4 regions of the Luteipulveratus halotolerans genome follow, and region 2 is predicted to be linked to each of the others. Evidence: riboswitches for the same ligand, from Rfam matches in the RefSeq annotation. Region 2 holds a riboswitch; each other region holds the start of a gene.
The links. A riboswitch is a leader RNA that binds a small molecule or an ion and turns the genes downstream of it on or off. The one in region 2 is predicted to bind S-adenosylmethionine.
Positions count from the first base shown of each region.

Region 1: it holds a riboswitch for S-adenosylmethionine, as region 2 does, so the genes downstream of both, metX (homoserine O-acetyltransferase MetX) here and VV01_RS02060 (LLM class flavin-dependent oxidoreductase) in region 2, are expected to answer to the same signal.
Region 3: it holds a riboswitch for S-adenosylmethionine, as region 2 does, so the genes downstream of both, VV01_RS02770 (MetQ/NlpA family ABC transporter substrate-binding protein) here and VV01_RS02060 (LLM class flavin-dependent oxidoreductase) in region 2, are expected to answer to the same signal.
Region 4: it holds a riboswitch for S-adenosylmethionine, as region 2 does, so the genes downstream of both, VV01_RS06410 (bifunctional o-acetylhomoserine/o-acetylserine sulfhydrylase) here and VV01_RS02060 (LLM class flavin-dependent oxidoreductase) in region 2, are expected to answer to the same signal.

Region 1 is NZ_LAIR01000002.1:1,246,558-1,248,752, reverse strand. Features, by position in the region: gene metX (homoserine O-acetyltransferase MetX) at 1-1,048, opposite strand, end outside; SAM riboswitch class IV at 1,085-1,198, opposite strand; gene VV01_RS06480 (DUF4192 domain-containing protein) at 1,238-2,195, opposite strand, start outside.
Region 2 is NZ_LAIR01000002.1:336,467-338,661, reverse strand. Features, by position in the region: gene VV01_RS02065 (glycoside hydrolase family 19 protein) at 1-1,047, shown strand, start outside; SAM riboswitch class IV at 1,156-1,267, shown strand; gene VV01_RS02060 (LLM class flavin-dependent oxidoreductase) at 1,296-2,195, shown strand, end outside.
Region 3 is NZ_LAIR01000002.1:477,624-479,818, forward strand. Features, by position in the region: gene VV01_RS02770 (MetQ/NlpA family ABC transporter substrate-binding protein) at 1-739, opposite strand, end outside; SAM riboswitch class IV at 935-1,046, opposite strand; gene VV01_RS23770 (NAD-dependent epimerase/dehydratase family protein) at 1,210-2,195, shown strand, end outside.
Region 4 is NZ_LAIR01000002.1:1,229,568-1,231,762, forward strand. Features, by position in the region: gene VV01_RS06405 (DUF445 domain-containing protein) at 1-930, shown strand, start outside; SAM riboswitch class IV at 995-1,111, shown strand; gene VV01_RS06410 (bifunctional o-acetylhomoserine/o-acetylserine sulfhydrylase) at 1,181-2,195, shown strand, end outside.

The DNA of each region.
Region 1 (2,195 bases), 910 kb from region 2:
CGTCACCGGTGCCGTGTGCCGCCACCAGCTCCTCTGACAAGGACACGGGGAACAGGCGGTCGGAGTCGACCGCGATGACGTGCAGGCCGCCGTCGTACGACGACAGTGCCGCGGCCATCCCGCCGCGGCCGCGACCGATGTCGTGCGTGGCCATCGCGCGGGTCAGCGCGACATAGGTGCCGGCGTCGAAACGGCCGACGAGCTTGGCGGCGTGGTGGTCGAGGTAGCCCTCGACCGAGAACCGACCGCCCCGCAGGGGCTGCTCACCGGCCTGCTCGACGACGCCGAATCGGCGGTCGAGCTCGTCGGCGCTGCGGTAGGTGGTGTGGGCGATGCGTCGCGCGAGGCCGAGTCCGTGCGAGGGCACGACACCTCGGTCGTAGTAGTCGCCGCCGTAGTAGTCGGGGTCGCCGGTGATGGCCAGGATCTGCGCCTGTCCCCATGCGATCTGGTCGGCCGCAGCGACTCCGGCGCTTGCGATGACCGCGGTGTCCTGGACACGGTCGGGGTAGGACGCAGCCCACTCGGCTGCGCGCATGCCACCCATCGACCCACCGACGACCAGACGCCACCGGTTGATCCCGAGCAGATCGGCGACCTGAGCCTCGGCCGCGACCTGGTCGCGCACGCTGATCTGCGGGAATCGCGAGCCCCAGGGCCGCCCGTCCGGCGCCGGGCTCGACGGGCCGGTGCTGCCACGGCAGCCACCGAGAGCATTGGTGGCCACCACGAAGTAGCGGTCGGTGTCGATGGCGCACCCCGGCCCGACGACCCCCGGCCACCACCCTGCTGTGGGCTGACCCGGGCCTGCCGCTCCGATGACATGCGTGTCGCCGGTGAGGGCGTGCTCGACCAGGACGGCATTGGCGCGGTCCGGCGCGAGCCGTCCCCAGGTCTGGACGGCGATCGTGGCCTCCGGAAGCGTCTCGCCGCTCTCCAGTGCCTGCGGCCCGATCCGGACCCCGAACGCGTCCGGGTTGCTGCCGGGAGGCAGCGGCTCGAGCACGTCAGGGCGCACACCGGTCGGTCGTCGGCTCAGCACTGTCACGGTGTCGCTCCCTGGTCAGGGGCCACATCGGCGCTGGCCCCGCGCTTGTCGGACCACCTGCAGGCCCGACCCTGTCCTCACCCGGGGCACCCCACCGCGGTGGAGGGTTGCCGCTCAGCCAGCCGGGGCTTGTCGCTGAGACTCTTGACGAGACCTGACGTTAGCAGCGGCGCGACACAGTCCCAACTCTCACAAGGCGATCTCTCGGGGGCTGGACCGCAGGTCCTGCGGACGGACACCGAGGCTCATCGCGTGGAGCACCAGCTCGGCCATCCGGGCCGGTCCGGCCTCGGCAGCGCGCTCGAGCGCGACCCCGGCCAACGCTCCGTTGCCGTGGACCCAGCACCAGTAGCCCAGCAGGGTGCCGGTGCCGGTGACCCAGTCCTCCGGAGTGATCGTGACGAGCTCTTGCAGCCGACGCGTGACCCGGACGACCTGGACGTCGTGCTCGACGCCGCCGCGTTGATCGGGTCGTCGCCAGGACGGCGTACCGATCGCCCGGGTCAGCGCCGTGCGCAGCCACGGGTCGGCGGCAGGCAGGTCGAGCGCGTCAGGGGTGAGCCAGCCCATGAGGTCATCGCGCAGCGGCAGGTCCAGCAGCGAGCGCGTCGCGATGCTCAAGACCTCCACCGGGAGCGCCGCAACCGGCGGCGCCGTGTCACCCGCGTCGACGACGGCCGCCCACGCTGCGGCGAGCCGTGCGCTGCTCACCTCACCCGGCTCCGCCGCCCGCACGGCAGCGGTGACCAGCGGGTGCCCAGGGCACACGCTGGCCGCCAGCGCGGCGCGGTCGGCGTACACCTCGATCTCGCGCAGGACCTGGTCGGCGACGGCGGGGACGCGGTCAGCGGTGGGAACGGGCCGGCTGGGGCCGAGATCGCAGCGACCGCACCCGCAACGCTGGAGGCGCCACCGGCCGTCGGCGACCAGCACCTCGTGCGCGGGGACGCCCATCTCGTCCGCGATGAGGGCGACCAGCTCGCTCACGTGCTCGTGGTCGTCGAACCCGATGACGTCGACCCGTTCGAGAGGGACGCGCTCCATCTGGTCGGCCACCGTCATGGCCACCGCGGCGAGGTCCGCAGCGGACGCGGGCACGTCGACGCGGGAGGTCGGACCGACGCCGGTGGCAGTGGTCGCGACCACC
Region 2 (2,195 bases):
GGCACCAACCTCGCGAGCGGCACGGCGTCGAAGCCGAACAAGTACGGCTTCAGCCGGCTCACGTCCGACGGCAAGCGGCTGTACGGCGTCAAGGGCGGTGCGCTCTACGCCATGTCGAGCGTGACCACCACGAAGGCGCCGTCGGGGTACGTGAAGGTCGCCGGGTTCAACGCCTCACCGGTCGCGTTCTTCGGCAACGCCGGATCGGACTGGGAGCTCGGGTGGACCGACTCCCGCGGCAACCTGCACTACTCCGACCTGACCGCCGGCAAGAGCGGCTGGACCGAGCGTTCGCTGACCGTGCGCGAGAAGTTCGGCGCGTCGCGGGCGATCACGTCGGCCGGTGGCGGGGTCGTGCTGCGGCGTAGCGGTCAGGGCGTCTACCGCAGCCTGGTCGCCGACCCCAGCCGCGGCTCCGGCGTCTCGTCGGCCACGAAGGTGAGCTCGTCGTACCCCGCGGACGCCCCGATCACCACGGTGCCCGATACGTGCGCGGTGAAGACGGGATCCGAGAGCGGCACCGACGTCACCTACAACGACCTCAAGGCGATGTTCGGGACACGCGTCGGCGACAAGGCCACCGTCGAGAAGGGTCTGCCGTCGCTGAACGCCGCGATGAAGAAGGGCCGCATCACGACCCCGTCCCGCAAGGCGGCGTTCCTCGCGACGCTCGTCTCGGAGTCGAACGTGAGGTACAACGCGTCCGAGGTCGGGGTCGGCGCTCGGTACAAGGGACGCGGCTTCATCCAGCTGACGGCCGACTTCAACTACAAGTCCGCGGGCAGCTATCTCGGAGTCGACCTCCTGGGCACGCCGACACGGGCCGCGTCATTGAAGTGGAGTGCTCCGATCGCCCGGTGGTACTGGACCAAGGAGCGCCCGCTGAACGCGTACGCGGACCAGAACGACATGGGCCGCGTGGCCACGGCCATCGGGTTCGGTGGCAGCGACCAGCCGAGCAACCCTAGCCGCCAGCAGCGGTGCGCCGACTTCAAGAGCGCGTACAAGGTGCTGACCGGCAAGGCTCCGACGGGCGTCACCTGCTGATCGCGCCTGCGCACCCCCGGCCGCCCCGGTCAGGACTCACGCCTCACCGGGGCGGCCGATCATGCCCATCTACTTCTCATACGAATAACTGTGCGTTATCGTGATCGCGGTCTTGAGTGTCAGCGACAAGCCCTGGCTCGCTGACCGGCAACCCTCCGACCGCGGCGGGGTGCCCCAGGTGACGACCCGGCCGCATGAACCCGTGCGGCAAGCGCGACGACGCGGCGCGAGCCGCCCGGGAGGCACCCATGAGCACATCTTCGACGACCCATCTCGCCCTGGCCCTCGACGGCACCGGCTGGCACCCCGGCTCGTGGCGTGACCCGTCCGCGCGGGCCGACGAGCTGTTCACCGCCCGCTACTGGACCGACCTCGTCCTGCTCGCCGAGCGCGGCACGCTCGACCTGGTCACCATCGAGGACGGGCTCGCACTGCAGGCCGACGACGGCCTCCACCACGACCCCCGCACCGACCGCGTACGAGGACGGCTCGACGCCGTCCACGTCGCCAACCACGTCGGCGCGCTCACCAGCCGAATCGGGTTGGTACCGCTCGCGATCACGACACACACCGAGCCGTTCCACATCTCCAAGGCCATCGCCACGCTGGACTACGTCACGAGCGGCCGGGCCGGCGTACAGGTGCGCATCGGAGGCCGTCGTGACGAGTCGGCGCACTTCGGTCGCCGCGAGCTCGGCGACTGGTCCGACCTCGACGCCGACGGTCAGCGGTCGTTCGCGAACGCCCTGTTCGACGAGACCGACGACTACGTCGAGGTGCTGCGCCGGCTGTGGGACTCATGGGAGGACAACGCCGAGATCCGCGACGCCGCGACCGGCCGGTTCGTCGACCGCGACAGGCTGCACTACATCGACTTCGAGGGCGAGCACTTCAGCGTGCGCGGCCCCTCGATCACGCCGCGCCCACCGCAGGGACAGCCTGTCGTCGCGGCGCTCGGGCACGACGAACGCCCGTGGCAGCTGATCGGCACGTCCGCCGATGTCGGTTTCGTCACCCCGAAGGACGACGCCGCCGAGGCGTTGCCGACGATCCGCGCGGCGCAGCAGCGGGCCGGCCGTGAGGACGACGTCCGCGTGCTCGGGGACGTGCTGGTCGTGCTCGACGAGGACGCCACCCGTGCCGCCGAA
Region 3 (2,195 bases), 140 kb from region 2:
GGTCGTCGTTGAACAGCGCCTTCTTCGGGTCGAGCTTGGCGTCGAGGGCGAAGTTGTTGTTGATCACCGACGCGTCGACAGACGGCAGCGAGGCCACGGTCTGCGCGGCGTCGACCGGGGCGACGGTGACCTTGGAGGCGCCGGTGTCGATGTCCTTGGGGGTCGACAGCGTGTTGCCGCCGCCCTTGAGCTTGAGCAGGCCGGCCTGCTGCAGCACGAGCAGCGCCCGCGCCTGGTTGGTCGGGTCGTTGGGGATCGCGACCTTGCCGCCCTGGGGGATCTGGTTGAGCGCCGTGTGCTTCTTGGAGTAGACACCCAGCGGTACGACGACCGTCGAGCCGATCGGCGTCAGGTCCTGGTCCGCCTCGACGTCGTACGTCGCGAGGAACTGCAGGTGCTGGAACAGGTTGAGGTCGGTCTGCTTCTGCGCGAGGGCGGGGTTGGCCTGCGTGTAGTCACCGAAGTTGACCACCTTGATGGTGATGCCCTGCTTGGCGGCGAGGTCCTGCAGCGGCTTCCAGTAGGGCGCGCTCGCCTCGGTCGTCCCGATGCTGACGGTCTGCGTGCCGCCCTCGTCGTCGTCGGACGCGACGGCCTTGATCGCGAAGCCGGCGGCGACGAGGACGACGACGCCGGCGGCTGCAGCGCCGAACAGAGCGCCCTTGCCGCGGCCGGGCTTGTCGGGCAGCGCGGGCGTCGAACCGTCAACATTCTCAGGGGTTTTCGGGGTCTCGGACATGGTGGTTCCTTTCGGTGCGGGCAGGGAGGACGGCAGGGTCAGCCGACCCCTGCGGGGTTGCTGCGGTGGGTGCGTGAGGGCTGTGCGGCGCGCCTGTCAGCGGCAGCGCGGACAGCAGCAACGACGGGTGGTCGTCGGTGCCGAGTGGTGCGTGTGGTGGTGCATGGGCGTCCTCGAAGGTCGGCCACTACGGGAGTGGAGTGCTTGCGCGAGGGTTGGTCGCGCCCGGTCGTCACCTGGAGCACCCCGCCACGTCCGTGAGGGTTGCCGCCCAGCAAGCCAGGGCTTGTCGCTGGGTCTCATGACCTGGGCCTACGGTAAGAACGCGTTCAGCGGGAAGTCAAATGGGTAACCCAACACGGGATTATGACGTGGGTCACGTCGGGACCGGATGTGACGAAGTGCGGAACGATCGCCTGACGGGGCCGATCCCGCTGTGTCCCAACAGGTCTCGCGCCTAGCGTGAGTACATGAGACTGCTCGTGACCGGCGGCGCCGGGTTCATCGGACGGCACGTCGTGGACGCTGCGACGGCAGCCGGTCACGACGTGACCCGGCTCGACCTGGTCGACGGTGATGACGTACGCGACCCGGACGTGGCCGAGCGCGCGGTGCACCGCGTCGACGTCGTCGCGCACCTGGCGGCCAAGGTCGGGCGCGGCGTCGACGTGGCGGACCTGCCGGCGTACGCCTCGCACAACGACGTCGGCACGACCACGCTGCTGGCAGCGATGGCACGCCGTGGCGTGCGCAGGCTGGTGCTCGCGAGCTCGATGGTCGTCTACGGAGAAGGGCGCGGCCGTTGCCCTCAGCACGGCGTCACTCGCGGGCGACCACGAGAGCCGGGTGCGCAGCCCCTCCTGGATCGCGGGCAGCTGGGCCGCCACGTGCACCAGCAGCGCGCCGACCAGCAACCAGGCCGTCGCGAAGTGGACGGCGACGAAGTCCCAGGGCCACGGGTAGTACTGCAGGACGTTGAGGAAGCCCGTGACCAGCTCGAGCAGCGCTGCGGCGACGAGCAGCCCGACCGCCGCACGCTCGGCGCCGTGCACGAGCGAACGCACCGGTGGCCACTGGCGCAGCCGGTGCTGCACGGACCACAGCTTGGCCAGCAGCAGCGGGATCGCCGCGATGCCGGTGATCACGTGGACGCCCTGGGTGAGGCGGTATCCCCACGCCGGCGAGGCCGGCGGAGGCAGCCACCCCCACGGATGCGCGTGGTATTGGCTGATCAGCCCGGTCGCGAAGCAGACGAGCATGGTCACGCCGACGGCGAGCCCGAGGCGAGCGGTGAGCGGCCGGCCACGCGTCGGTCACGGGTCGGACGACGGCCACCACGAGGGTGGGGCATCGGGCAGGCGGGGGAGCGTCGGCGGCATGGGTCCATCGTGCTGCCGACGGCCCCGATTCGACCCTTACGAAGTGCGGAACACGTTGGTATCCGGTCGATCTCGCT
Region 4 (2,195 bases), 890 kb from region 2:
GACATCGTCCAGGAGCGACTCGCGCAGGCGCAGATCCCGCTGCGCCTCGGCCGCTGGGTGTCCGACCCCGAGCATGCTGCGACCGTCGTACGAGAGGCGGCGCCGGCCCTGAGCCGGGCCGTCTCGTCGGTCCAGGACGCCGAGGTGCGCACGCTGCTCGAGGGGTTCTTCCTCCCGCGTCTGGCCCAGGAGCCCATCAGCGAGATCGCCGGACACCTGCTCGACGGTGTGCTGCAGGACCGCTCTCACCAGGGCCTGGTCGACCTGGGCATCGGCCAGGTCCACGACTGGGCCCGGGACAACAAGGCCACCATCGCCTCGATCATCGGCGCCCGCGCGCCCTGGTGGTCACCGCGGTGGCTCGACGAGACGGTGACGGATCGCCTCTACGCCGAGATCATGAGCTGGCTGGGCGACGTGCGCGACAACGCCGAGCACCCGGCGCGGCACGCCCTCGACGATCTCCTCGCGGGTCTCGCGCGCGACCTGCAGCACGACCCGCAGACGCAGGCGAGGGCCGAGGCACTCAAGGAACGCTTCCTCACCCACCCCGGTGTGGCCGACGGCATGGTCTCGGTGTGGGGCTCGGTGCAGCACACCCTCGTGGAGGCTCTGGCCGACGAGGACGGTCCGCTGCGTGCGCGGATGAGCGCGCTGCTGGCCGACGCGGGGCGCCGTCTGGTGGCCGACGACCAGCTGCGTGGCGCAGTCGACCGACGCCTCCACGACGTGGCGGGCTATGTCGTGACGACGTACGGGCGTGAGATCTCGACGCTGATCTCCCAGACCGTCGCACGCTGGGACGGCGACGAGGCGGCACGGCGCATCGAGCTGCAGGTCGGTCGTGACCTGCAGTTCATCCGCATCAACGGCACTGTGGTCGGTGGCCTGGTCGGCCTGCTCATCCACGCGCTCTCGCAGCTGCCCTGATTGTTTGGTTCATCATAAGAAACGGTGATGTACGACGGCGCCTCCTCGCGCTAGTCTCACCGCAGGTCAAGAGCGCCAGCGTCAAGCCCCGGCTCGCTGGCCGGCAACCCTCCTCCGCGGTGGGGTGCCCCGGGTGAGGACCTGGCCGTGCGGGCAACAGGCCCGACGGCAAGCGCGGGCAGCAGACGTCCTGCTTCCGCAGCACCGCCGGTGCCGTCGGCGGTGCGAACCGTCGACGAGGAGTGCATCGATGACTGACGACGCCACCCCCAGCTGGTCCTTCGAGACCCGCCAGATCCACGCCGGTCAGACCCCGGACCCGACCACGGGTGCCCGGGCGTTGCCGATCTACCAGACGACGTCGTACGTCTTCAACGACGCCGAGCACGCCGCGAACCTGTTCGGGCTCAAGGAGTTCGGCAACATCTACTCGCGGTTGATGAACCCCACCCAGGACGCGGTCGAGCAGCGCATCGCCAGCCTTGAGGGTGGTGTCGGCGCGCTGCTGCTCGGCTCCGGTCAGGCCGCAGAGACGATCGCGATCCTCAACGTCGCCGAGGCCGGCGACCACGTCGTCGCCAGCCCCTCGCTGTACGGCGGCACGTTCAACCTGCTGAAGCACACACTGCCCAAGCTCGGCATCCAGGTGACCTTCGTCGAGGACACCCGCGACCCCGAGTCGTGGCGTGCGGCGGTCAAGGACAACACCAAGGTGTTCTTCGGCGAGACCATCTCCAACCCCAAGAGTGAGGTCCTCGACATCGAGGCCGTGGCCGCGGTCGCGCACGAGGTCGGCGTACCGCTCGTGGTCGACAACACCATCGCGACGCCCTACCTCCTGCGTCCGCTCGAGCACGGCGCAGACGTCGTCGTGCACTCGGCGACGAAGTACCTCGGCGGCCACGGCACCACGATCGCCGGTGTCATCGTCGACGGCGGCACGTTCGACTACGCCAAGAACCCCGAGAAGTTCCCGGGGTTCAACACGCCGGAGGAGAGCTATCACGGCCTGGTCTATGCGCGCGACCTCGGCGTGGGCAGCGACCTCGGGGCCAACCTCGCCTACATCCTCAAGGCGCGCGTCCAGCTGCTGCGCGACCTCGGGCCGGCGACGTCACCGTTCGACGCCTTCCTGATCGCGCAGGGGCTGGAGACGCTCAGCCTGCGGGTCGAGCGCCACATCGAGAACGCCCACAAGGTCGCCGAGTTCCTGCAGGGCCATGAGCAGGTCGAGTCCGTGCGCTGGGCGTCGTTGCCGGACAACG